One region of the Nocardia asteroides genome, then DNA from elsewhere that is predicted to be linked to it. Evidence: riboswitches for the same ligand, from Rfam matches in the RefSeq annotation. Region 1 holds a riboswitch; each other region holds the start of a gene.

Region 1 (7,272 bases):
AGTAGCAGAACGACAGCACGCCGCGCGCGGCCCGCGGATTGAGCACCTGGTCGGCCACCCACCCCGGGGCACCGGCGTAGAGCTCCGGCATGGGCTCGCCGCCGTTGTAGGCGGCATCGAGCTCGGGAGCCTCCCACACCCCGCCGGACAGCACCGCGCGACCGCCAGGCAACACGTACAGCGTGGCGCCGCCGCGGGAAGCGCCATCGAAGACGCCGAGCGCGGGCAGGATTCGCGGCCCCCACGCCGAGCCGACGGCGACGAAGGCCGCCGCGATCACCGCCCAGCGCGCCCAGAGCACGGGCAGCGCGGGGAAATCCGCGATGGAGCGCACCGGCGCGACACCGGCCTCCCGATCAGCCCGCGCCTGCGCCTCCGCCAGCCGCGGGGACCGGCGCTGCCGGTCGGCGTGGCCGACGTAGGCCGCCAGCCAGACCGGCACCCGGCGGCGCGGGAAGGCCCGCAGATCGGCCAGGTACGCCTCCGGGATCAGCAGCTGATCGTCGGGGAAGGGCTCGTCGCCGTAGTCGTAGTCGACCTCGAGCCGCAGCGCGGTGTCGAGCTGCAGCACCATCCGCCACCACGGGCCGTCACCGAGCTCGGCCGAGACCGCGCGCTGGCGCTCGGCCAGTTCGATGATCTCCGCGGCGGGCTCCAGCCGGGCCACCGCCTCGGCATCCCCGTGGTACAGCGTGTAGGCCACCCCGCCCGCGACCGTGACGGCGAAGTGCGCCTCCAGCCGCTGCCACCCCTCCGGGCCCGCGGCGGCGAGCGCCCTGGCGATCTCCTGCGCGAGTTCGGTCGCCTGCCGCTCGATCGCGACCGCGGCATCGTCCGGGGGCGGATCACCCGCCGGGGGGACGCCGGTGCCGGGCGGCGCCTGCGGCTCCGCGGCGGCGGCCGCACCCAGCTTGAGCGCGATATCCGGAGTGGCGGCGGGATCGGGCTGCGGACTGTTCATTCCGTGCGATCTCCTTCGCCGTCCGACCGAGAGCTGCGCGACCGGCGAACGCACAGGCCGCCGAAATCCAGTATGCGGGAGGGATGTTCACTGTGCGTTAAACCGTCGTTAAATGGACCGGCACCGGTATCGGAGCAGCCCCGTTGCCCGGCACAGTGAATGCAGGACAGCGATACCCGCAGGCAACGCGAGGGAGCCAGCGCAATGAGCCAGTCAGTGGAGATCGACCCCGATGGAGTGCGCCGGGCCGCGGCCGGATTCGAGGAGGTCGCGAACACCACCCAGCACATCCTGGACACCCTCAGCCATGCCTGTTCCAGCAAGGGCGAGCCGTGGGGCGACGACAAGGCGGGCAATCAGTTCGCCGAGGGCGAGAAGGGGTACAGGGTGAACCGGGACGGCGTCTTCGACACCCTGTCCCAGCTCGTCGGCGTCTTCCAGGCCAACGCCACCAACCTGCGCGACGCGGCGCTCACCTTCGAGGTGAACGAAGAGCAGGTGGCAGGCGGCCGGTAGCACCGGACCGGCCCCCGCCCCGCGCGCAGCGGAACGGGGGCCGGTCGGGGACGGGATCAGCGCAGCGCGCGCGCCAGGTTGACGTCGAGCGCGCCGAGGAACTCCTCGGTGCTGAGGTACCCCTGGTCGCCGCCGACCAGCGCGGCGAGGTCCTTGGTCATCTGACCGCCCTCGACCGTCTTGATGACGACGTCCTCCAGCGTCTGCGCGAAGCCGATCACCTCGGGGGTGTTGTCCAGCTTGCCGCGGTGCTCGAGCCCGCGGGTCCAGGCGAAGATCGACGCGATCGGGTTGGTCGACGTCGGCTTGCCCTGCTGGTGCTGGCGGAAGTGCCTGGTGACGGTGCCGTGCGCGGCCTCGGCCTCACAGGTCTGGCCGTCCGGGGTGAGCAGCACCGAGGTCATCAGCCCGAGCGAGCCGAAGCCCTGCGCGACGGTGTCGGACTGCACGTCGCCGTCGTAGTTCTTGCAGGCCCAGACGTAGCCGCCCTCCCACTTCATGGAGGAGGCGACCATGTCGTCGATCAGCCGGTGCTCGTAGGTGAGCCCGGCGGCGTCGAACTGGCTCTTGAACTCGGCGTCGAACACCTCCTGGAAGGTGTCCTTGAACATGCCGTCGTACGCCTTGAGGATGGTGTTCTTGGTCGACATGTAGACCGGGTAGTTCTGCTGCAGGCCGTAGTTGAACGAGGCCCGCGCGAAGTCCTCGATGGACTTCTTGAAGTTGTACATGCCCATGACGACGCCGCCGTCCTCCGGCATCTTCACGACCTCGTGCACGATCGGCTCGCTGCCGTCCTCCGGGGTGAAGGTGAGCGTGACGGTGCCCGCCTCGAACACCTTGAAGTCGGTGGCGCGGTACTGGTCACCGAAGGCGTGGCGGCCGATGATGATCGGCTTGGTCCAGCCCGGCACCAGCCGCGGGACGTTGGAGATGATGATCGGCGCGCGGAAGATCGTGCCGCCGAGAATGTTGCGGATGGTGCCGTTCGGCGACCGCCACATCTTCTTCAGCCCGAATTCCTCGACCCGCGCCTCGTCCGGGGTGATCGTGGCGCACTTGACACCGACGCCGTGCCGCTTGATCGCCTCGGCGGCGTCCACGGTGACCTGGTCATCGGTCTTGTCGCGGTACTCGATGCCGAGGTCGTAGTACTCGAGGTTCACGTCGAGGTACGGGTGGACCAGCTTGTCCTTGATGAACTGCCAGATGATCCGTGTCATCTCGTCGCCGTCGAGCTCTACGACGGTGCCTTCAACCTTGATCTTGGACATGGATCTTCGTGTCCTCCTAGGGTGTGTGCCCTCATTGCACGGCCAGGCGAACACGCTTGTGAGCGGACCCCAGCTGTCCAACAGACAACGTCTATGTCCCGCTTGGTCGGCGAGACCCTGTGGTGCAAACAAGACAAGCGTACTGCTGCCCGACCTCGCATTGCACGGCGAGGGTCGCCCCTTCGGGCACCCCGGCTCGTTACCCGCGAGTAGCTCCGGCGTGACCGAGGACACGCCCCTTGCGCACCGTTCGAGCGTACGACGAGGGGCACGCGTGGCGCAGCACCCACCCACTCGGAAAGGTCCGCGAACCCCTGTGACCGCATTCACAACGGTCACCTGTGGATAACTCCACGCCGGGGTTCGATCGGCAGACCCCGGTCCGGTTACGATGTGGAACAGGTCATGAGTGCCAGCGCGAAGCCCCGGCTCGCTGGCCGGCAACCCTCCAGCAGCGGCGGGGTGCTCCGGGTGATGACCCGGCTCCCGACGGCCGGGAGCAAGCGCGCTCTTCTGGAGGTAACACGTGACCGAGACGACCGATCCCACCGCGAACTGGTCCTTCGAGACCAAGCAGGTGCACGCGGGTCAGGCTCCCGACGGCAGCACCAGCGCCCGCGCCCTGCCGATCTACCAGACCACGTCGTACACCTTCCGGGACACCGCGCACGCCGCGGCGCTCTTCGGCCTCGCCGAGCCGGGCAACATCTACACCCGGATCATGAACCCCACCCAGGACGTGGTGGAGCAGCGGATCGCGGCCCTGGAGGGCGGCGTCGCGGCGCTGGTCGTCGCCTCGGGCCAGGCGGCCGAGACCTTCGCCATCCTGAACCTGGCGAACGCCGGTGATCACATCGTCTCCAGCCCGCACCTCTACGGCGGCACCTACAACCTCTTGCACTACACCCTGCCCAAACTGGGCATCACCGTCTCCTTCGTGGCCGACCCGGACGACCTCGAGCAGTGGCGCGGCGCCGTCCGGCCGAACACCAAGGCGTTCTACGGCGAGACCATCGCCAACCCGAGCAGCGCCATCCTCGACCTGCCCGGCATCTCCGCCGTCGCGCACGAGGCGGGCGTCCCGCTGATCGTGGACAACACGGTGGCCACCCCGTACCTGCTGCGGCCGCTGGAGCACGGCGCCGACATCGTCGTGCACTCGGCAACCAAGTACCTGGGCGGCCACGGCGCCGCCATCGCCGGGGCGATCGTCGACGGCGGCACCTTCGACTGGACCGGAAAGACCGAATCCGGCGAGGATCGCTTCCCCGGCTTCACCACCCCGGACCCCAGCTACCACGGAGCAGTCTTCGCCGAGCTCGGCGCGCCCGCCTTCGCGCTCAAGGCGCGGGTGCAGCTGCTGCGCGACCTCGGCTCCGCGGTCTCGCCGTTCAACGCCTTCCTGATCAGCCAGGGCATCGAGACGCTGAGCCTGCGCATGGAGCGGCACGTGCAGAACGCGCAGGCGGTCGCCGAGTTCCTCGCGACGCACCCGGCGGTCACCTCGGTCGCCTACGCCGGGCTGCCCACCTCGCCCTGGTACGAGCGCGGCAGGCAGCTGACGCCGAAGGGCGCGGGCGCGGTGATCGCCTTCGAGCTGAAGGGCGGCGTCGAGGCGGGCAAGAAGTTCGTCGACGCGCTGACACTGCACAGCCACGTCGCCAATATCGGCGACGTGCGCTCGCTGGTGATCCACCCGGCCTCCACCACGCACTCCCAGCTCACCCCCGACGAGCAGGCGAGCTCCGGCGTCACGCCGGGGCTGGTCCGGCTCGCCGTCGGCATCGAGGGGCTGCAGGACATCCTGGCCGACCTGCGCGCGGGCTTCGACGCGGCGTCGTGACCGTGAGTACCGCACCGGGCACCGCCCTGCTACCGCCGCCGGACGGCACCTCCGGCGTGCTCGCGGTGGGCGACATCAAGCTGGAGAACGGCGCGGTCGTCCCCGATGTGCGGCTCGCCGTGCAGCGCTGGGGCGAACTCTCCCCCGCGCTGGACAACGTGATCCTGGTCGAGCACGCGCTGACCGGCGACGCGCACGTCGCGGCCGCCCCGGACAACCCGGCGCCGGGCTGGTGGGCGGGCATGGTCGGCCCCGGCGCCCCGCTGGACACCGACGAGTGGTGCGTGATCGCCACCAATGTGCTCGGTGGCTGCAAGGGAAGCACGGGCCCGTCGTCGCCCGCACCCGACGGAAGGCCGTGGGGCAGCCGGTTCCCGGACATCTCCATCCGGGACCAGGTGACCGCCGAGATCGCGCTCGCCGACCTGCTCGGCATCGAGCGGCTGGCCGCCGCGATCGGCGGCTCCATGGGCGGCATGCGGGTGCTGGAGTGGATGGTCGGCCATCCGGAGCGGGTGAGCGCGGCGCTGGTCCTCGCCGTCGGCGCGCGCGCCACCGCCGACCAGATCGGCACCCAGACCACCCAGATCGCCGCCATCGTCGGCGATCCGGCCTGGCAGGGCGGCGATTACCACGGCACCGGCAGCGCTCCGGTGACCGGGCTCGCCGTCGCCCGCCGGATCGCGCACCTCAGCTACCGCACCGAGGCCGAGCTGGACTACCGCTTCGAGAACCTGCCGCAGGACGGCGAGGATCCGTGGGACGGCGGCAGGTACGCGGTGCAGAGCTACCTGGAGCACCAGGCGGAGAAGCTGGTCGCGCGGTTCGACGCCGCCACCTACGTGCTGCTCTCCGAGGCCATGAACCGGCACGACGTCGGCCGCGGCCGCGGCGGGGTCGCGGCGGCGCTCGGCTCGACCCCGGTGCCGTGCGTGGTCGGCGGGGTCGACTCGGACCGGCTCTACCCGCTGCGCACCCAGCGCGAACTGGCCGGGCTGCTGCCCGGCTGCACCGGGCTGGACATCATCCACTCCAGGGACGGCCACGACGGTTTCCTCACCGAGGCCGAGCAGATCTCGGTTCTGCTGGCCCGCACCGCCGAGCTGGCGCGGGCGAACCGCTAACCGACGCCGAGCGTGTTGATGGTGGCGGCGAGGAAGACGATGGTGCTGCCGAGCAGGCTCAGCGCCGCCACGTCGAACGGCTTGCCGCGCACCGCGAGCAGCCCCACCCGCACCGTCGGCAGGCACAGCCGGAAAACGGCGGCGAGCAGCGCCGCGCTGCCGAAGATGAAGGCGCCGCGGCGCCAGCGATCGGAGGCGACGAAGACGATCGCCACCAGCACGACCAGCCCGACGACCACCATCGGCAGGTGACAGCGCAGGAACTGCGCACCCCAGCTGCCGCCTCCGGATTCGCGCCGCGCCACGGTCGGGTCTGTCACGCCTGCGATTGTGACAGACCCGGCTGGTGCAGCCCGAATCGCACGCCCTGGTCGTCGCGGCAGAAGGCGAAGCGGCCGAAGCCCGGTGTTTCCGGGCCGGGATCGTCGGCCTCGCCGCCCAGTTCGCGGACCTTCCGCGCCGCGGCCTCGATGTCATCGACTCGGAAGAAGAGTTCGATTCGGCGATCCTCGTCGCCGTTGTGCGCGCCGCCGCGGACGCCGCCGGTTTCCAGCCACGCCGGGCCGCCGGGCTTCGTCTCGTGGGTCTTCCAGCCGAAAAGGCGCTCGTAGAACGCGCGGGCGCGGATGGCGTCGGGGACGCCGATCTCGAAAAAGCTCGGTTCACCGGTCATGAATGGTTCCCTCCGTTCAGGTGGTTCGCCCGACCCTAGGCGCGCGGCGCGGCTCCGGTCTTGAAGGAATGTTCACTCGCGCGGCGCGGGTGAACCCTGGTCGGCGGCCCACGTACCCGGCGGGCGGCCGGCGAACTCGCGGAAGTCACGGGTGAAGTGGGCCTGGTCGGCGTAGCCGCAGGAGAGGGCGATCGCGGCCAGCGGCCGCGGGTCCGGCGCACGGAGCAGGGCGGCGGCCCGGCCGAAGCGGATCACCCTGGCCGCCGCCTTCGGCGTGAGCCCGACCTGGGCGCGGAACCGGCGCGCCAGCCGGGCCCGGCTCCAGCCGATCTCGGTGCGGATCGCGGCGATCGGCGCCGTGCCGCCGGTGCGCCGCAGGGTGTACCAGGCGTAGGAGACCTCGGGGTCCGGCTCCCGGCCATCCGCCGCGGCCCGGCCGAACAGCGCGTCCAGCACGGCGAATCTGCTCGCTGAATCATGCTGTGCCGCAATCCTGTCCGACAGCTCGCCGCCTTCCCTGCCGAACAGCTCGCCCAATCCGACCGCCCGATCCGCCAGTTCGGACACATTCCCCGCCATCCGGTACAGCCCGAGCGGCGTCAGCCGCACCTCAACACAGTGCTGCACCCCGGCGTGCTCGGTCCGCGTCGGCCCCAGGCTCGGCCCGGCCACGAATGCCCGCCAGGTGCGCGACACCGCGGGCTCCGCCACATCGGCGACGACCAGCGGATCGGCGAACTCGACCACCAGCACCGCCCCGGCATTCGCCGGCTCGTACCGCACAACGGGCCCACCGGCCCGCTCGCTGAACTCGGCGTACTCGCCGACCAGCCCGGCGAGCGCCGGATGCGGCGGTGCCGCGACCGACTCCGAGGAGCTCA
Region 2 (7,272 bases), 700 kb from region 1:
ATGGCCTGCGCGAGGTCGAGCGCGAAGCGGTCGCGGACCTCGGTGGTGACCGCGGTGAGCACGGCCCGGCCGGTGAGCCGGTTGCCGGCCACCCGGTAGCCGAGCTCCAGTTCGTACCGGGAGACGCGGTATCCCCGGTTGCCGTTCTGCGGGAGGTACTCGTCGATGGGGGCGTCGAAGAACTTGCCGCCCATCACACCGTCCCTGGATCGTTCAGGTACCAGGGGGCGATCGGGTTGCCCCACCAGCGGGTGGAGGCGGGGACGGTGTCGCCGCGCATGACCAGCGAGGCCGGGCCGATGGTGGCTCCCGCGCCGATGGTGGCGGCTGGCAGCGCGACGCAGTGCGGGCCGAGGGTGGCGCCGTCCTCGAGCACGACGGTGTCCATCGCCATGATCCGATCGTGGAACAGGTGGGTCTGCACCACGCACCCCCGCTCCACCGTCGCGCCGTCACCGAGCGTCACCAAATCGGCCTCCGGCAGCCAATAGGACTCGCACCATACTCCGCGGCCGATCGTGGCACCGAGTCCGCGCAGCCACAGGATCATCACCGGTGTACCCGTCGCGGCCCGGGCGAACCAGGGCGCGGCGACGGTCTCCACGAAGGTGTCGGAGACCTCGTTGCGCCAGACGAAGGAGCTCCACAGCGGGTGCTCGTCACGGCTGATCCGGCCGACCAGCAGCCACTTGGCCAGCACCGCGATGCCGCCTGCCACCGCGCCGGCGATCATCAGCACGATGCCGCTGAGCAGCGCGGTCACCAGGTGTCCCGCGGTGCGGGCCAGCGCGGCGAGGCCGAAGAACACGCCGAGCCCGATGCCGAAGGTGACGAGCACCGGGATCAACCGGCAGGTCTCCACGGCGGCGCGGGCCAGCCGCAGCCGCGGCGGCGGGTCGAAGGTGCGGGTGGTGTCGGAGTTCTCGGCGGCCCGGCGCAGCCGCACCGGCGGGCTGCCAAGCCAGGACGACCCGGCCTTCGCCTTCGACGGCGCCGCGGAGAGCACCGCGACCAGGCTGTTCTTCGGCACCCGGCGGCCCGGCGCGGTCATCCCCGAGTTGCCGAGGAAGGCGCGCTTGCCGACCTTCGCCTCGCCGATGCGCAGCCAGCCGCCGCCCAGCTCGTAACCGGCGATCATGGTGTCGTCGGCGAGGAAGGCGCCGTCCGCGACGGTGGTGAACTTGGGCAGCAGCAGCACCGTCGACGCCTCGACGCTCTTGCCGATCTTCGCGCCGAGCAGCCGCAGCCAGATCGGGGTGAGCAGGCTGGCGTAGAGCGGGAAGAGGAAGGTGCGCGCGCCGTCCAGCAGCCGCTCGGTGGACCAGGCCTGCCAGCCGACCCGGCTGCGCACCGGGTGGTACCCCTCGGTCAGCCCGATGGCGAGCAGCCGCACCGCGACGATCGTGATCGCCGCGTAGACGCCGAGGCTGAGCAGCACGGCCGGCGGCAGCAGCAGGAAGGCGCGCATCGCGCCCTGGCCCAGTGTGGTGGTGTCGCGGATCATCCAGGCCAGGAAGAGCCCGCCCGCGGCGAGGCCGATGATCGGCACCGCGGCGAGCCCCATCGAGGTGACGCCGAAGATGGCGACCCAGTGCGGCGCCCGGTCCGGGCGCTGCGTGGGCCAGCGGTGCCTGGCCTTGCCGACCTTGCCCGCGGGCGACCCCGCCCACTCCTGTCCGGCCTTGACCTTTCCGGCCACGGCGGAGCCGGGCGCCACCTCGGCGCCGCGGCCGACCTTGCTACCCGGCAGCAATACCGAGCGGGAGCCGACGACCGCGCCCGCGCCGACCACGATCGGGCCGATGTGCACGACGTCGCCGTCGATCCAGTACCCGGCCAGATCCACCTCGGGCTCGACGCTGCAGCCCTCGCCGAGCTCGAGCATGCCGGTGACCGGCGGCAGGCTGTGCAGGTCGACGCCGCGGCCGATCTTCGCGCCGAGCGCGCGGGCGAACGGGATCATCCACGGCGCACCGGAGAGATTCTCCGCGCCGGAGGCCTCGGAGAGCCGGACCGCGGCCCAGAGCCGCAGGTGCACCGAGCCGCCGCGCGGGTAGCTGCCCGGCCGCAGCCCGGCGAGCAGCGTGCGCGCCCCGGCCACGCAGAGCGCCATCCGGCCGGGCGGGGAGATGAAGAGCGCGAACGCGATCAGCGTCCACCACCAGGAGAGCGCGGGCAGCCACGGCAGCGAGCCGGACCACGCCGCCACATTGCCGACGATGGCGACCCAGGTCAGCCACTGCAGCCCGGTCAGCGTGGTGAGCGGGACGGTCGCGAGCACCTGGGCGAGCTGCGCCCGCCGCGGGGTCGGGCGGACCGTGCGGTCGACGACGGCGACCGCGGGCGTGCTCTGGTCGAGCAGCTCGGCCATCGCGCCGAGCCGGGGGTGGTCGTAGATATCGGCGACGGCGACCGTCGGGTAGCGCTCGCGCAACGCGGTGACCAGCTGTGCCGCCGCCAGCGAGCCGCCGCCCAGATCGAAGAAGTCGACGTCGGGACCGGTGATCTCGGCGCCGAGGATGGAGTCCCAGATCCCGGCGATCCAGAGCGCGGTGCCGGTGAGCTCGTTCTCCGGGTCGTCCTCGGCGGCGTTCGGCAGCGGCCACGGCAGGGCGTCGCGGTCGACCTTGCCCGAGGTCCTGGTCGGCATGTCGTCGACGATGGCGAGCCGGGGCACCAGCGGGGCGGGCAGCTGCCCGGCCAGCGCGGCGCGGGCGGCGCGCAGGTCGTAGTCGGTGTCCGGGCCGGTCAGGTAGCCGATCAGGACCTTGTTGCCCGCCTTGGTGGTGCGGATGGCGGCGGCCGCGCCGGTGACGCCGGGCAGGTGCTGCAGCGCGTTGTCGATCTCGCCGAGCTCGATCCGCCTGCCGCCCAGCTTGATCTGGTCGTCGGCGCGGCCGAGGAAGACCAGGCCGGCGCGGTCGTTGCGCACGAGATCGCCGCTGCGGTAGGCGCGGTCCCAGCCGAGCGCAGGCAGCGGGGCGTACTTCTCCGCGTCCTTGGCCGGGTCCAGGTAGCGGGCCAGGCCGACGCCGCCGATCACCAGCTCGCCGGTCTCGCCCTCCGGCACCGGCTCGCCATCGGCGTTCACCACCACCAGGTCCCAGCCGTCCAGCGGGAGCCCGATGCGCACCGGCGGCTCACCGGTCAGCCTGGCCGCGCAGGCGACGACGGTGGCCTCGGTGGGGCCGTAGGTGTTCCACACCTCGCGCTCGGTGTCGCGGGCGAGCCGCTCGGCCAGCTCCGGCGGCACCGCCTCGCCGCCGAAGATGAGCATCCGGACGCCTTCCAGCGCCTCCGCGGGCCAGGTGGCGGCCAGCGTCGGGACGGTGGAGACCACGGTGATGCCGCGCCGCATGAGCCACGGGCCCAGGTCGGCGCCGGTGCGCACGAGGTCGCGCGGGGCCGGGACCAGGCAGGCGCCGTTGCGCCAGGCCAGCCACATCTCCTCGCAGGAGGCGTCGAAGGCGACCGAGAGCCCGGCCAGCACCCGGTCGCCGGGGGCGATCGGGTCGTCCGGCAGGAAGAGGTTGTGCTCGGCGTCGACGAAGGCGGCGGCATTGCGGTGCGTCACCGCGACGCCCTTGGGGGTGCCGGTGGAGCCGGAGGTGAAGATGATCCAGGCGTCGTCGTCGGGGGTGGGCAGGTCGGCCCAGCCGCTGTCGTCGGCGGGCGCCTCGGCGGCATCGCGGGTTCCGGGCAGGATGCCGTCGGCGGTGACGATCACCGCCACCTTCGCCTCGCCGAAGACCAGCCTCGCGCGCTCCTCCGGGTCGTCCGCGTCCACCGGGACGTAGGCCGCGCCGCCGTAGAGCACCGCGAGAATGGTGACGTACAGCTCTCGATTGCCAGAAGGTAGCCGAATGCCGACGCGGTCTCCGCGACGCACCCCGGCCTTGGCGAGCCGGTTCATCGCCGCCTCGATCTCGACCACGAGTTCCAGGTAGCTGAGCACCGTCTCGCCGTCGTCGATGGCGGCGGCGTCCGGGAATTCCTGGGCGGTAGCGGTGACGATGTCGACGAGCGTGCGCGGGGGCGCGGCGAGCGCGCCGCGGCGCAGCGGGTCGGGGAGCGTGGCGGTACCGGGCGGCGCCGAGCCGGGGGCAGCGGAATCGAGTTCCTCCGGATGGAGCTGTGGTCGGACCATGACGTCCCCACCACCTTTCATCGATGTGCCCACACTTCCCGCTCGTTCTGCCATGTTCGGGTTACCAGCGGGCGAACCCGCTGGCGACCGGTTGTTCACGGTACTCGGCCGGACGGGCATTTGCGCTGGTCGAGCGGGTGCGTCGCTGTTCATCCGGCGTTCACCCGGCGACTCCTGCCTGGTGGGGTGCGCGCCGCGGGCGGGCTGTGATCTTCGCCGGAGCCGCCCTTGACAACCCGGGCGCGGCTTTGTCAGTCTCTTCGGCAGGTCATGAGTACCAGCGTTCAGCCCCGGCTTGCTGGTCGGCAACCCTCCTCCGCGGCGGGGTGCTCCGGGTGACGACCGGGCCGTCGTCCGACCGGACGCGGCAAGCGCGGACTCGGCACTTCTGATGTTGCGGGTCCCCGAACGTTGGGATGACGTGATGACCGCTGTTCTGGAACCGACCTGTGCCCCGCTCGCGGCGACCTCCGGTGACGACCTCGCCGTCCCGCTCGTGCAGGGCGGCACCGTCGGCTACGCGAACTTCGACTACGCCGCGAGCGCCCCCGCCATCGCCGCGGTGACCGACCGGGTCTCGGCGCTGCTGCCGTACTACGCCAGCGTGCACCGCGGCGCAGGCTACGCCTCCCGGGTCTCCACCGACTGCTACGAGAGCGCGCGCGGCACCGTCGGCGCCTTCTTCGACGCCGCCGACGACCAGGTCACGGTCTTCACCCGCGGGACAACCGACTCGCTGAACCTGCTGGCGGGCTGCGTGCAGGGCGACACCGTTGTGCTCGACATCGAGCACCACGCCAACCTCCTGCCCTGGCTCGCGGGCGGGCGCCGGGTGGTGACCGCGGCCGACACCGTCGCCGAGACGCTGCGCGGGCTCGTCGCCGAGCTGTGCCGCGAGCCCGCCGCGCTGCTCGCCGTCACCGGCGCCTCCAACGTCACCGGGGAGCTGCTCCCGCTGCGCGAGCTGGCCGAGATCGCGCACAGCTGCGGGGCGCGGCTGCTGGTGGACGCGGCGCAGCTGGCGCCGCACCGGCGGATCTCGCTGCGCGACACCGGGATCGACTACCTGGTGTGCTCGGGGCACAAGCTCTACGCGCCGTTCGGGGCCGGGGTGCTGGTCGGGCGGCGGGACTGGCTGGACACGGCCGAGCCGTACCTGGCCGGGGGCGGGGCCGTTCGCTCCGTCTCGGTGACCGGGACCGAGTGGGCTCCGGCGCCGCAGCGGCACGAGGGCGGGTCGCCGAACGTGCTCGGGGCTGCGGCGCTCGCCGCGGCGTGCGAGGCGCTCGCCGCGATTCCCGAGGAGCGGTTCGTCGCGCACGAGCGGGCGCTGACCGAGCGGCTGCGCGCCGGGCTGGCCGGGGTGCCCGGGGTCGCGCAGCCGCGGATCTTCACCGACAGCGGCGAGGGGGTGGGGATCGTGGCGTTCACGGTGGAGGGGTTCGCGCCGGGGCACGTCGCCGCGTACCTCTCCGCGGAGCACGGGATCGGGGTCCGCGACGGGCGTTTCTGCGCGCACCCGCTGCTCGAGCGGCTCGGCCTGCCCGCCGCGCTGCGGGCCAGCGTCGGGGTGGGGACGACCGTGGAGCACGTGGACCGGCTGATCTCGGCGCTGCACGCGCTGGTGCGCGGGGAGTCCGCGTGGTCCTACGCCGCCGAGGGCGGGGCATGGAGCCCGGTCCCGGAGACCCGTCCGCTCGGCGCCGATGCCCTCGGCACCGCGCCCTGCGCCGGATTCTGACCCCGGTACCGGGCGCGCTCAGCCCAGTTCGGTGGGCTGGTGGTAGCGGCCGTCGTAATAGAGGAGCGGCGCGGCGGGCGACGCGCCCCGCGTCTCGTCGTGGACGTGGGTGACGAGCCCGGCGACGAAGGTGTGGTCCCCGATGTCGAACCGCTGGTGCACCACCGCGCGCAACCGGAGCGGGGTCTCGTGCAGCACCGGCTCCCCGGACTCCAGCTCGGACCAGAGCGCCGGATCGGCGAACCGCTCCGCGGCGCTGCGCGAGAACCGCTGCGCCAGCTCCCGCTGATGCGCCCCGAGGAAGTGGATCACCACCGACTCGGCGGCGAGCAGCGCCGCCAGGCTGGACGAGGTGTGCGCGATATTGAACGACACCAGCGGCGGGTCGAGCGAGAGCGAGGCGAACGAGGTGGCGGTGAAGCCGACGGGGCCGTGCGCGGCCCGCAGCGTCACGATGGTGACGCCCGCCGGGTAGTGCCGCATGGAGGCGCGGTACTGCTCAGCGGTGATGCCGTCGGAACTGAGTGCACTCACAGCAACGAACGTACGCGGTTCAGCCCATGTCGACCGGCTGTCCGGCGGTGATCCGCACCAGCTCGGTGAACGAGGTGCGGAACAGCGTGCCCGGATGCCCGCCCGCCGCCCACAGCTGCGGGTGCGCGGCGAGCGCGGTGTCCACCCAGGTGGAGAGGTTCGCCGGGTGCCCGAGCGGGGCGACCCCGCCCGCGGGCTGCCCGGTGACCTCCCGCGTCAGCGCCTCGGGGGCCGGGGTGAGCGCGCCCTCCAGCCGCTCCGCGGTGCGCGCCAGGTGCACCCGGCGCGCACCGGCGACCAGGAGCAGCACCGGTTCGTCGTCCAGCAGGAAGACCTGGGCCTCGACGATGGCGCCCGGGTCGACGCCGAGTGCGCGCGCGGCGTCCTCGGCGGTATCGATGGGTTCGGGCCGGGTCAGGATCACGCCGTGATGCCCCCGCGAGATCAGGGTGTCGGAGACCCGGATCGCGCCCGGCGGCAGGCTCGACTTGCGCATGCGACCAGGGTAGGGCCGCAACCCCGCTCCGGGGTCGCGGTTCGGCTGCCGCGCAGTCTCGATGCGGCAGTTGACGATCCGCGCTCAGTACTCGGGGTAGCCGCACTCGGGGCCGAGCATCCGCTCGATCCGCGCCGAAACGATCTTGGCGAGCGTCGTCACCGTGTGATCGCCGCAGGCCTCGTGCAGGACGGAGTCGAAGGCGCGCTCCAGGTCGCCGGGGGAGAGCGCGAGCAGCTCCAGCTCGACGGCATTGTGCAGGTCGTCGTGGTCCCGGTAGGGCCGCCCCGCGCTGATCCGCGCCGCCCAGGTGACGCAGCAGCAGCACTCGAAGAGCGCGTGCACGGCGCGGCC
Region 3 (7,272 bases), 1.5 Mb from region 1:
CGGAGCGATCGCCGTCTGGGCGTTCCTGACCGGCGGGGCGACGGCGTGGACGGTTCTGGCGATAGCGACTGTGCTGCTGGTGATCTCGGGCGTGGTGAAGTACACGTGGCCGGGGAAGAACATCAAGGCGGCGGGGGTGCCGAACCGGACGTTGCTGATCGGGGCGGTGCTCGGGATCGTCGGGTTCTTCGTGGTGCCGGTGATCGGGCTGGTGCTCGGGTTCGTGCTGGGGGTGTACCTGTCGGAGTGGCAGCGGCTGCCCGACGAGGAGCAGGCGCGCAGGTCGACGGGGCACGCGTTGAAGGGCGTTGGGCTGTCGATTCTGATCGAGCTGTTCGGGGCGCTGCTCGCTACCGGGGTGTGGGTGATCGGGGCGTTCGTGGCCTGAGCCTGCTACTCGATGACCGGTAGGGGGAGTGTGGCGTTGGGGTCGAGCTGGTCGCGGCGCAGGGGGAGGGTCGGCGGGTCCTCGGGAACGGCCTGCCAGCGGCCGGGGCGGGGGTCGGAGCCCGCGGGGCGGCGGCGGGGCGGGAGTTTGTAGAAGGCGCGGGCGTTGTCTTCCAGGACGGCGTGCATGTCGGTGCCGACGACGTCGCAGAGCAGGTCGACGTCGGAGTCGCGGAAGGGGCGGCCCGCGCGGGTGCCGGGCAGGTCGGTGCCGAACATGAGGGCCTGCGGGTTCACGGCGTGGATGCGGCGCAGGGTGTCGGGGACGCGCATCTGGACGCGGCCGAAGCCGGTGGCCTTCACGCGGGCGCCGCGGTCGACCAGGTCGAGGAGGTACGGCACGGCTTCGGCGGACATGCCGAGGTGGTCGACGGAGAGCGCGGGCAGCTTGGTGACGACGGGTTGCAGCGAGGCCAGCATCTGACCGTCGATATACAGCTCGACGTGCCAGCCCGCGATGTCGTGTGCCCGCACCGCCTGCTGGGTGAGCTGGGTGATGTCGCCCGCCGCGCGTTTCAGATTGAAGCGCAGCGCGCGCACGCCGATCTTGTTCAGCTCCTGGATCTCCCCGTCGGAGGCGTCCAGGTCGAGCCGGGTGACGCCGACCCAGCCCGAACCGAGCTCGGCGAGCGCGGCTTTCAGGTAGCTCTGGTCGGTCCCCTGGAAGGAGCCGCTGACCACGGCGCCGCCGCTGATGTCGAAGCGCGCCATCCGCTTTCGATAGTCGGCGACGGTGTAGGAGGAGGGCAGGTGTCCCTCGTTCTCGGCCAGCGGGAACCGCGGGTCGAAGATGTGGACGTGGGCATCGAACACGTGTACAGAATGCCTCGAGGTGGGTGCGGCTGTCGCCTGCCGGACTCCTGCGTTCCGGCAGGCGTCGCGCCCGGCCGCGGGCTAGACCTTGTTCGGCTCGCTGGCGCGCAGCATGTCCTCGCGCTCCACGACCTTGACCCGCTCGCGGCCCTCCGGCTCGCCCAGCGAGCGCTCGTGCGCGTCCAGGCGGTACCAGCCCTGCCAGGTGGTGTAGGGCACGCCCTTGCCCTCGAGGAACTCGACAACGGCCGCCGGGTCCGGGTTCTCGGCGCGCGGGAAGTTCTTGCTGTCGTCGAGCAGGCAGGCGACGGTCTCGTTGGCGTCGCCCTTGGTGTGGCCGATCAGGCCGACCGGGCCGCGCTTGATCCAGCCGGTCACGTAGGTGCCGGGCAGGTAGCGGGCCTGGCCGTCGGCGTTCTCGTCGATCAGGACGCGGCCCGCCTCGTTCGGCACGGTGCCCGCCTGGTCGTCGAAGGGCAGCTGGGTGACGTTCTGCGACAGGTAGCCGACGGCGCGGTACACGGCCTGCACCTCCCAGTCGCGGTACTCACCGGTGCCCTTGACGTTGCCGGTGCCGTCCAGCTGGGTGCGCTCGGTGCGCAGCCCGACGACCTTGCCGTCGGCGTCGCCGACCACCTCGGTCGGCGCCTCGAAGAAGTGCAGGAAGAGCTTGTGCGGGCGGTCGCCCTGGTCGCGGATGGCCCACTGCTCCAGCGTGTTGGCGACCATGTCGACCTGCTTGGAGTGCCTGCGCGCGGCCTCGGAGCCCTCGTCGTAGTCGATGTCCTGCGGATCGACGATGACCTCGATGGTCGGCGAGTGGTCGAGCTCGCGCAGCTCCAGCGGGGTGAACTTGGCCTGCGCGGGGCCGCGGCGGCCGAAGACGTGCACCTCGACGGCCTTGTTCTGCTTGAGGCCCTCGTAGACGTTCGGCGGGATCTCGGTCGGCAGCAGCTCGTCGCCGGTCTTGGCGAGCACGCGGGCGATGTCCAGCGCGACGTTGCCGACGCCGAGCACCGCGACCTTCTCGGCCTCCAGCGGCCAGCTGCGCGGGACGTCCGGGTGGCCGTCGTACCAGGAGACGAAGTCGGCGGCGCCGTAGGAGCCGTCCAGCTCGATGCCGGGGATGGTGAGCGCGCGGTCGGCGTTGGCGCCGGTGGAGAAGATCACGGCGTCGTAGAAGCGGCGCAGATCGTCCAGGGTGATGTCGGTGCCGTAGTCGATGTTGCCGAGCAGCCGCACCTGCTCCTTGTCCAGCACCTTGTGCAGCGCGGTGATGATGCCCTTGATCCGCGGGTGGTCCGGCGCGACGCCGTAGCGGATCAGGCCGAACGGCGCAGGCATCCGCTCGTACAGATCGATGGAGACGTCCGCGTCGGACTTCATCAGCGCGTCGGCGGCATAGATCCCGGCCGGGCCTGCACCCACGATCGCAATGCGGAGCGGCCGGGCCGCCTCACTCTGTTCGGTCATGTTCACGCGCACCTTCGGTCGATACGTTCATCTGGCGTCTACTTAGCCCAGGCTAACCTGAGATCGGTCCGGAACCGCGCTCCCATTCTCCCCGGAGCATCGGACGGCGGCTCCGGCACGAGTCGCAAGCAACCATTCTATCGGCCCTGCTCCGCTCGGTCCGCGACCCGGGTACGCAGCGCGTATCGTGCGGGGCCGGTGCGCCGACGGCCCAGGTCATCGGTGATCATCGAGGGATGAGTGAGCAGCAGCCCGGCGGCGACGAGCCGGAAGTCCGATCGATCGTGCCGTTCGTGGCGGCGGGCCTGCTCGCGGTGCTGGTCCTGGTGGGGATCGTGATCGCCGGGGTGCTCTCGCCCGCTGAGAAAAATGTCACAGAGGCGGACAAATTGGCGGCCGCGGTGCGCAACTACGCCGACGCGCGCGGCCGCAGCGACCTGGTGCCCCCGCCCGGCACCGCCTGCCCCGGCTTCGACGAGGCCGCCTCGCCGCTCGCCGAGCAGCTGGGCGGGCCGGAAACGAGCACCGATATCGAGGTCGCCGAGCTGGCGAACCCGGTGGTCGACGGCGAGCGCGGCCGGATCACGGTGACCACGCGGGTGGACGGCCGCACGGCCACCGCAACCTGGAACCTGGCGAAGGAAGGCGACCGCTGGCTGGTCTGCGGATGACGCGCCCGGACGCGGGAGAACTCGTGTTGACAGCACCCGCTTTCCCGGGGCAATCTCGGATCGCAAGGTCATGAGAACCAGCGTCAAGCCCCGGCTCGGCTGGTCGGCAACCCTCCTCCGCGGCGGGGTGCTCCGGGTGACGACCTGGCCGTATGCGGCGTTCCCGTGCGGCAAGCGTGGATCCACAGGAGGTTCGACATGAGTTATGCCGGTGACATCACCCCCAAGCAGGCGTGGGAGCTGCTGCGCGACAATCCGTCCGCGGTGCTGGTCGACGTGCGCACCGAGGCGGAGTGGCGCTGGGTCGGGGTCCCGGACACCGCCGAGGTGGAGCGGCCGACGGCGCTGATCGAGTGGGTGGACGGCACCGGCACACCGAACCCGGCCTTCCTGGAGCAGCTGAACCAGGCGCTGGCCGGGCGTGATCCGGAGGCGCCCGTCGTGTTCCTGTGCCGCTCCGGCCAGCGCTCGGCGAACGCCGCCGCCCTGGCGACCGGCGCCGGAATCGCCCCCTCCTACAACGTGATCGACGGCTTCGAGGGCCCGCTGGACGGCGCAGGCCGCCGCGGCACCGCGGGCTGGCGCGCCGACGGCCTGCCCTGGCGGCAGTCGTGATCACCGGCGGCTCCTTCGAGCGGCCGCTGCCGGAGAATGTCGGCCCGGCCACGCTCGGCGTGCGCGGCGGGCTGCGCCGCTCGGGGTTCGAGGAGACCTCCGAGGCGCTCTACCTCACCTCCGGCTTCGTCTACGAGAGCGCCGAGGCGGCCGAGGCCGCCTTCACCGGCGATGTCGAGCACTTCGTCTACTCCCGCTACGGCAACCCGACGGTCGCCGTCTTCGAGGAGCGGATGCGGCTGATCGACGGCGCGGAGGCGTGTTTCGCCACCGCGAGCGGCATGGCGGCGGTCTTCACCGCGCTCGGCGCGCTGCTGAAGGCGGGCGACCGGCTGGTCGCCGCGCGCAGCCTCTTCGGCTCCTGCTTCGTGGTGGCCAACGAGATCCTGCCGCGCTGGGGCGTGCAGACCGTCTTCGTCGACGGCGAGGACCTGGACCAGTGGGAGCAGGCGCTCTCGGTGCCGACCCAGGCGGTCTTCTTCGAGACCCCGGCCAACCCCATGCAGAACCTGGTCGACGTGCGGCGGGTGAGCGAGCTCGCGCACGCGGCGGGCGCGAAGGTGGTGCTGGACAATGTCTTCGCCACCCCGCTGCTGCAGCGCAGCCTCGAGCTCGGCGCCGACGTGGTGGTCTACTCCGGCACCAAGCACATCGACGGCCAGGGCCGGGTGCTCGGCGGCGCCATCCTCGGCGACCGGGAGTACATCGACGGCCCGGTGAAGACGCTCATGCGGCACACCGGCCCCGCGCTCAGCCCGTTCAATGCCTGGACCCTGCTCAAGGGGCTGGAGACCATGCCGCTGCGGGTGAAGCACTCCACCGAGTCGGCGCTCAAGGTCGCCCGCTTCCTGGAGGGCCACCCGGCGGTCGGCTGGGTGCGCTACCCGTTCCTGGAGACGCACCCGCAGCACGAGCTCGCCACCGCGCAGATGAGCGGCGGCGGCACCGTGGTCACCTTCGAGCTCGCCGCCGGCGACGGCGAGGGCAAGAAGCGCGCCTTCGAGGTGCTGAACCGGCTGCGGGTGGTCGACATCTCGAACAACCTCGGCGACGCCAAGACGCTGATCACACACCCGGCCACCACCACGCACCGGGCGATGGGCGCGGAGGGGCGGGCCGGGATCGGGCTCACCGACGGCGTCGTCCGCATCTCGGTCGGCCTGGAGGACGTCGAGGACCTGATCGCGGACCTGGACCACGCGCTGGGCTGAGCTATTGACAGCATACTGTCAAGTTTGACAGGATGCTGTCATGACTTCGGAACCTCGCATCGTGTACACGGCGGTCTACGACACCCTGGCCGACTGGGAGGTCGGGGCCGCCATCGCCTACCTCAACAACCCCGAGCTGCAGCGCGAGCCGGGCTCGCTCGCGGTGCGCACGGTCGGCCGCGGTACCGAGCCGGTGACCACCGGCGGCGGCATGCGCGTCCTGCCCGACGTCGATCTGGCCGAGGTCGATCTCGACCGGGCGGCGGCGCTCATCCTGCCGGGGGCGAACCTCTGGGATCAGGGCGACGAGCTGGCGGGCTTCGCCGAACTCGCCCGCGACTTCCTCGACGCCGGGCGCCCGGTCGCGGCCATCTGCGGCGCCACCTTCGGGCTCGCCAGGGCCGGGCTGCTCGACACCAGGGCGCACACCAGCAACGACCCCGGCTACCTCGCGTCCAGCGGCTACGCGGGCAGCGCGCACTATCGGAACGAGCCCGCGGTCACCGACGGCAACGTGATCACCGCGACCTCGCTCGCGCCGTTCCACTTCGCGCACCAGATCTTCGCGGCGCTCGACGTCTACGAGCCGCAGGTGCTCGACGCCTGGTTCCGGCTCTTCGCCGAGCGCGACCCGAGCGCCTACGCCGTGCTCGCGGAGCACGGGGCGTGACCGAGCAGGAGCTGTTCAGCACCGCGGCCGTCACCTCGTTCGCGTTGAACGGCCGCTTTTTGGCGGTCGCCGAGAAGCTCGCCGCCCCGGCCGGGCTCACCGCCGCCTGGTGGCAGGTGCTCGGCGCGGTGCTGCCCGAGCCGCTCCCGGTGGCGGGCATCGCGCGCGCGATGGGGATCACCAGGCAGAGCGTGCAGCGCATCGCCGACCTGCTGGTCGGCAAGGGGCTCGCCGAGTACCGGGAGAATCCGGCGCACCGGCGCGCCAAGCTGGTCGCCGTCACCGACGAGGGGCTGGCGGCGGTGCGCCGGATCAGCCCGCAGCACGCGCGGGTGGCGCACCGGCTCGCCGCCGAGCTCGGCGCCGAGCGGTTCGCCGAGATCGTCGCCGCGCTCACCGAACTCGCGGCGACGATGGATCGGCTCGAGCTGGATGCCTAGCCCAGCTTGCGCAGCCGCGGCCCCAGGTCCCGCTGGAAGAGGTCGAGGAAGCGGCGCTGGTCGTGGCCGGGGGCGTGGAAGACCAGGTGGTTCAGCCCGGCGTCGAGGTACGGCTTGACCTGCTCGACGGCCTGGTCCGGATCGCTGGCGACGATCCAGCGCTTGGCGATCTGCTCGATCGGCAGCGCGTCGGCGGCGGCCTCCATCTCGATCGGGTCGGTGATGGAGTGCTTCTGCTCGGGGGTGAGCGAGAGCGGGGCCCAGAAGCGGGTGTTCTCCAGGGCCAGTTCGGGGTCGGTGTCGTAGGAGATCTTGATCTCGATCATCTTGTCGATGGGGTCGAGGTCGCGTTCGGCCTTGGCCGCGCCTTCGGCGACGGCGGGCAGCAGCTTGTCGGTGTAGAGCTCCATGCCCTTGCCGGAGGTGCAGATGAAGCCGTCGCCCGCGCGGCCGGCGTAGCGGGCCACGACCGGGCCGCCCGCGGCGATGTAGACCGGGATGCCGCCCTCGGGGACGTCATAGATCGAGGCGCCGACGGTGTGGTAGAACTCGCCGTCGTAATCGACCCGGTCACCGGTCCACAGCTCGCGCATGAGCGCCACCGATTCGCGCAGGCGGGCGAAGCGCTCCTTGAAGTCGGGCCACTCGCCCTTGTAGCCGGTGGCGATCTCGTTCAGCGCCTCGCCGGTGCCGACGCCGAGGAACACCCGGCCGGGGTAGAGCACGCCCATCGTGGCGAACGCCTGGGCGATCACCGCGGGGTTGTAGCGGAAGGTCGGGGTGAGTACCGAGGTGCCGAGCTCGATCCGCTTGGTGCGTTCGCCGACCGCGGCCATCCAGGCCAGGGAGAAGGGGGCGTGGCCGCCCTTGTGCCGCCAGGGCTGGAAGTGATCGCTGACGGTCGCGCTGTCGAGGCCGTGCTCCTCGGCGAG

What was found. A riboswitch is a leader RNA that binds a small molecule or an ion and turns the genes downstream of it on or off. The one in region 1 is predicted to bind S-adenosylmethionine.
Region 2: another riboswitch for S-adenosylmethionine. It lies ahead of LTT61_RS20225 (aminotransferase class V-fold PLP-dependent enzyme); the one in region 1 lies ahead of LTT61_RS23135 (bifunctional o-acetylhomoserine/o-acetylserine sulfhydrylase).
Region 3: another riboswitch for S-adenosylmethionine. It lies ahead of LTT61_RS16765 (rhodanese-like domain-containing protein); the one in region 1 lies ahead of LTT61_RS23135 (bifunctional o-acetylhomoserine/o-acetylserine sulfhydrylase).

Annotation. Positions count from the first base shown of each region.
Region 1 is NZ_CP089214.1:4,964,872-4,972,143, reverse strand. Features, by position in the region: gene LTT61_RS23150 (hypothetical protein) at 1-961, opposite strand, end outside; gene LTT61_RS23145 (hypothetical protein) at 1,166-1,477, shown strand; gene LTT61_RS23140 (NADP-dependent isocitrate dehydrogenase) at 1,534-2,751, opposite strand; SAM riboswitch class IV at 3,153-3,263, shown strand; gene LTT61_RS23135 (bifunctional o-acetylhomoserine/o-acetylserine sulfhydrylase) at 3,278-4,594, shown strand; gene metX (homoserine O-acetyltransferase MetX) at 4,591-5,718, shown strand; gene LTT61_RS23125 (DUF3017 domain-containing protein) at 5,715-5,960, opposite strand; gene LTT61_RS23120 (VOC family protein) at 6,035-6,391, opposite strand; gene LTT61_RS23115 (helix-turn-helix domain-containing protein) at 6,464-7,272, opposite strand, start outside.
Region 2 is NZ_CP089214.1:4,261,621-4,268,892, forward strand. Features, by position in the region: gene LTT61_RS20215 (M1 family metallopeptidase) at 1-194, opposite strand, end outside; gene LTT61_RS20220 (Pls/PosA family non-ribosomal peptide synthetase) at 194-4,168, opposite strand; SAM riboswitch class IV at 4,414-4,527, shown strand; gene LTT61_RS20225 (aminotransferase class V-fold PLP-dependent enzyme) at 4,572-5,888, shown strand; gene LTT61_RS20230 (flavin reductase family protein) at 5,907-6,371, opposite strand; gene LTT61_RS20235 (YbaK/EbsC family protein) at 6,442-6,918, opposite strand; gene LTT61_RS32980 (2-oxo-4-hydroxy-4-carboxy-5-ureidoimidazoline decarboxylase) at 7,003-7,272, opposite strand, start outside.
Region 3 is NZ_CP089214.1:3,513,247-3,520,518, reverse strand. Features, by position in the region: gene LTT61_RS16785 (DUF456 domain-containing protein) at 1-388, shown strand, start outside; gene LTT61_RS16780 (amidohydrolase family protein) at 394-1,260, opposite strand; gene LTT61_RS16775 (FAD-dependent oxidoreductase) at 1,342-2,733, opposite strand; gene LTT61_RS16770 (hypothetical protein) at 2,970-3,404, shown strand; SAM riboswitch class IV at 3,471-3,587, shown strand; gene LTT61_RS16765 (rhodanese-like domain-containing protein) at 3,603-4,019, shown strand; gene LTT61_RS16760 (O-succinylhomoserine sulfhydrylase) at 4,016-5,230, shown strand; gene LTT61_RS16755 (DJ-1/PfpI family protein) at 5,271-5,900, shown strand; gene LTT61_RS16750 (MarR family winged helix-turn-helix transcriptional regulator) at 5,897-6,340, shown strand; gene fgd (glucose-6-phosphate dehydrogenase (coenzyme-F420)) at 6,337-7,272, opposite strand, start outside.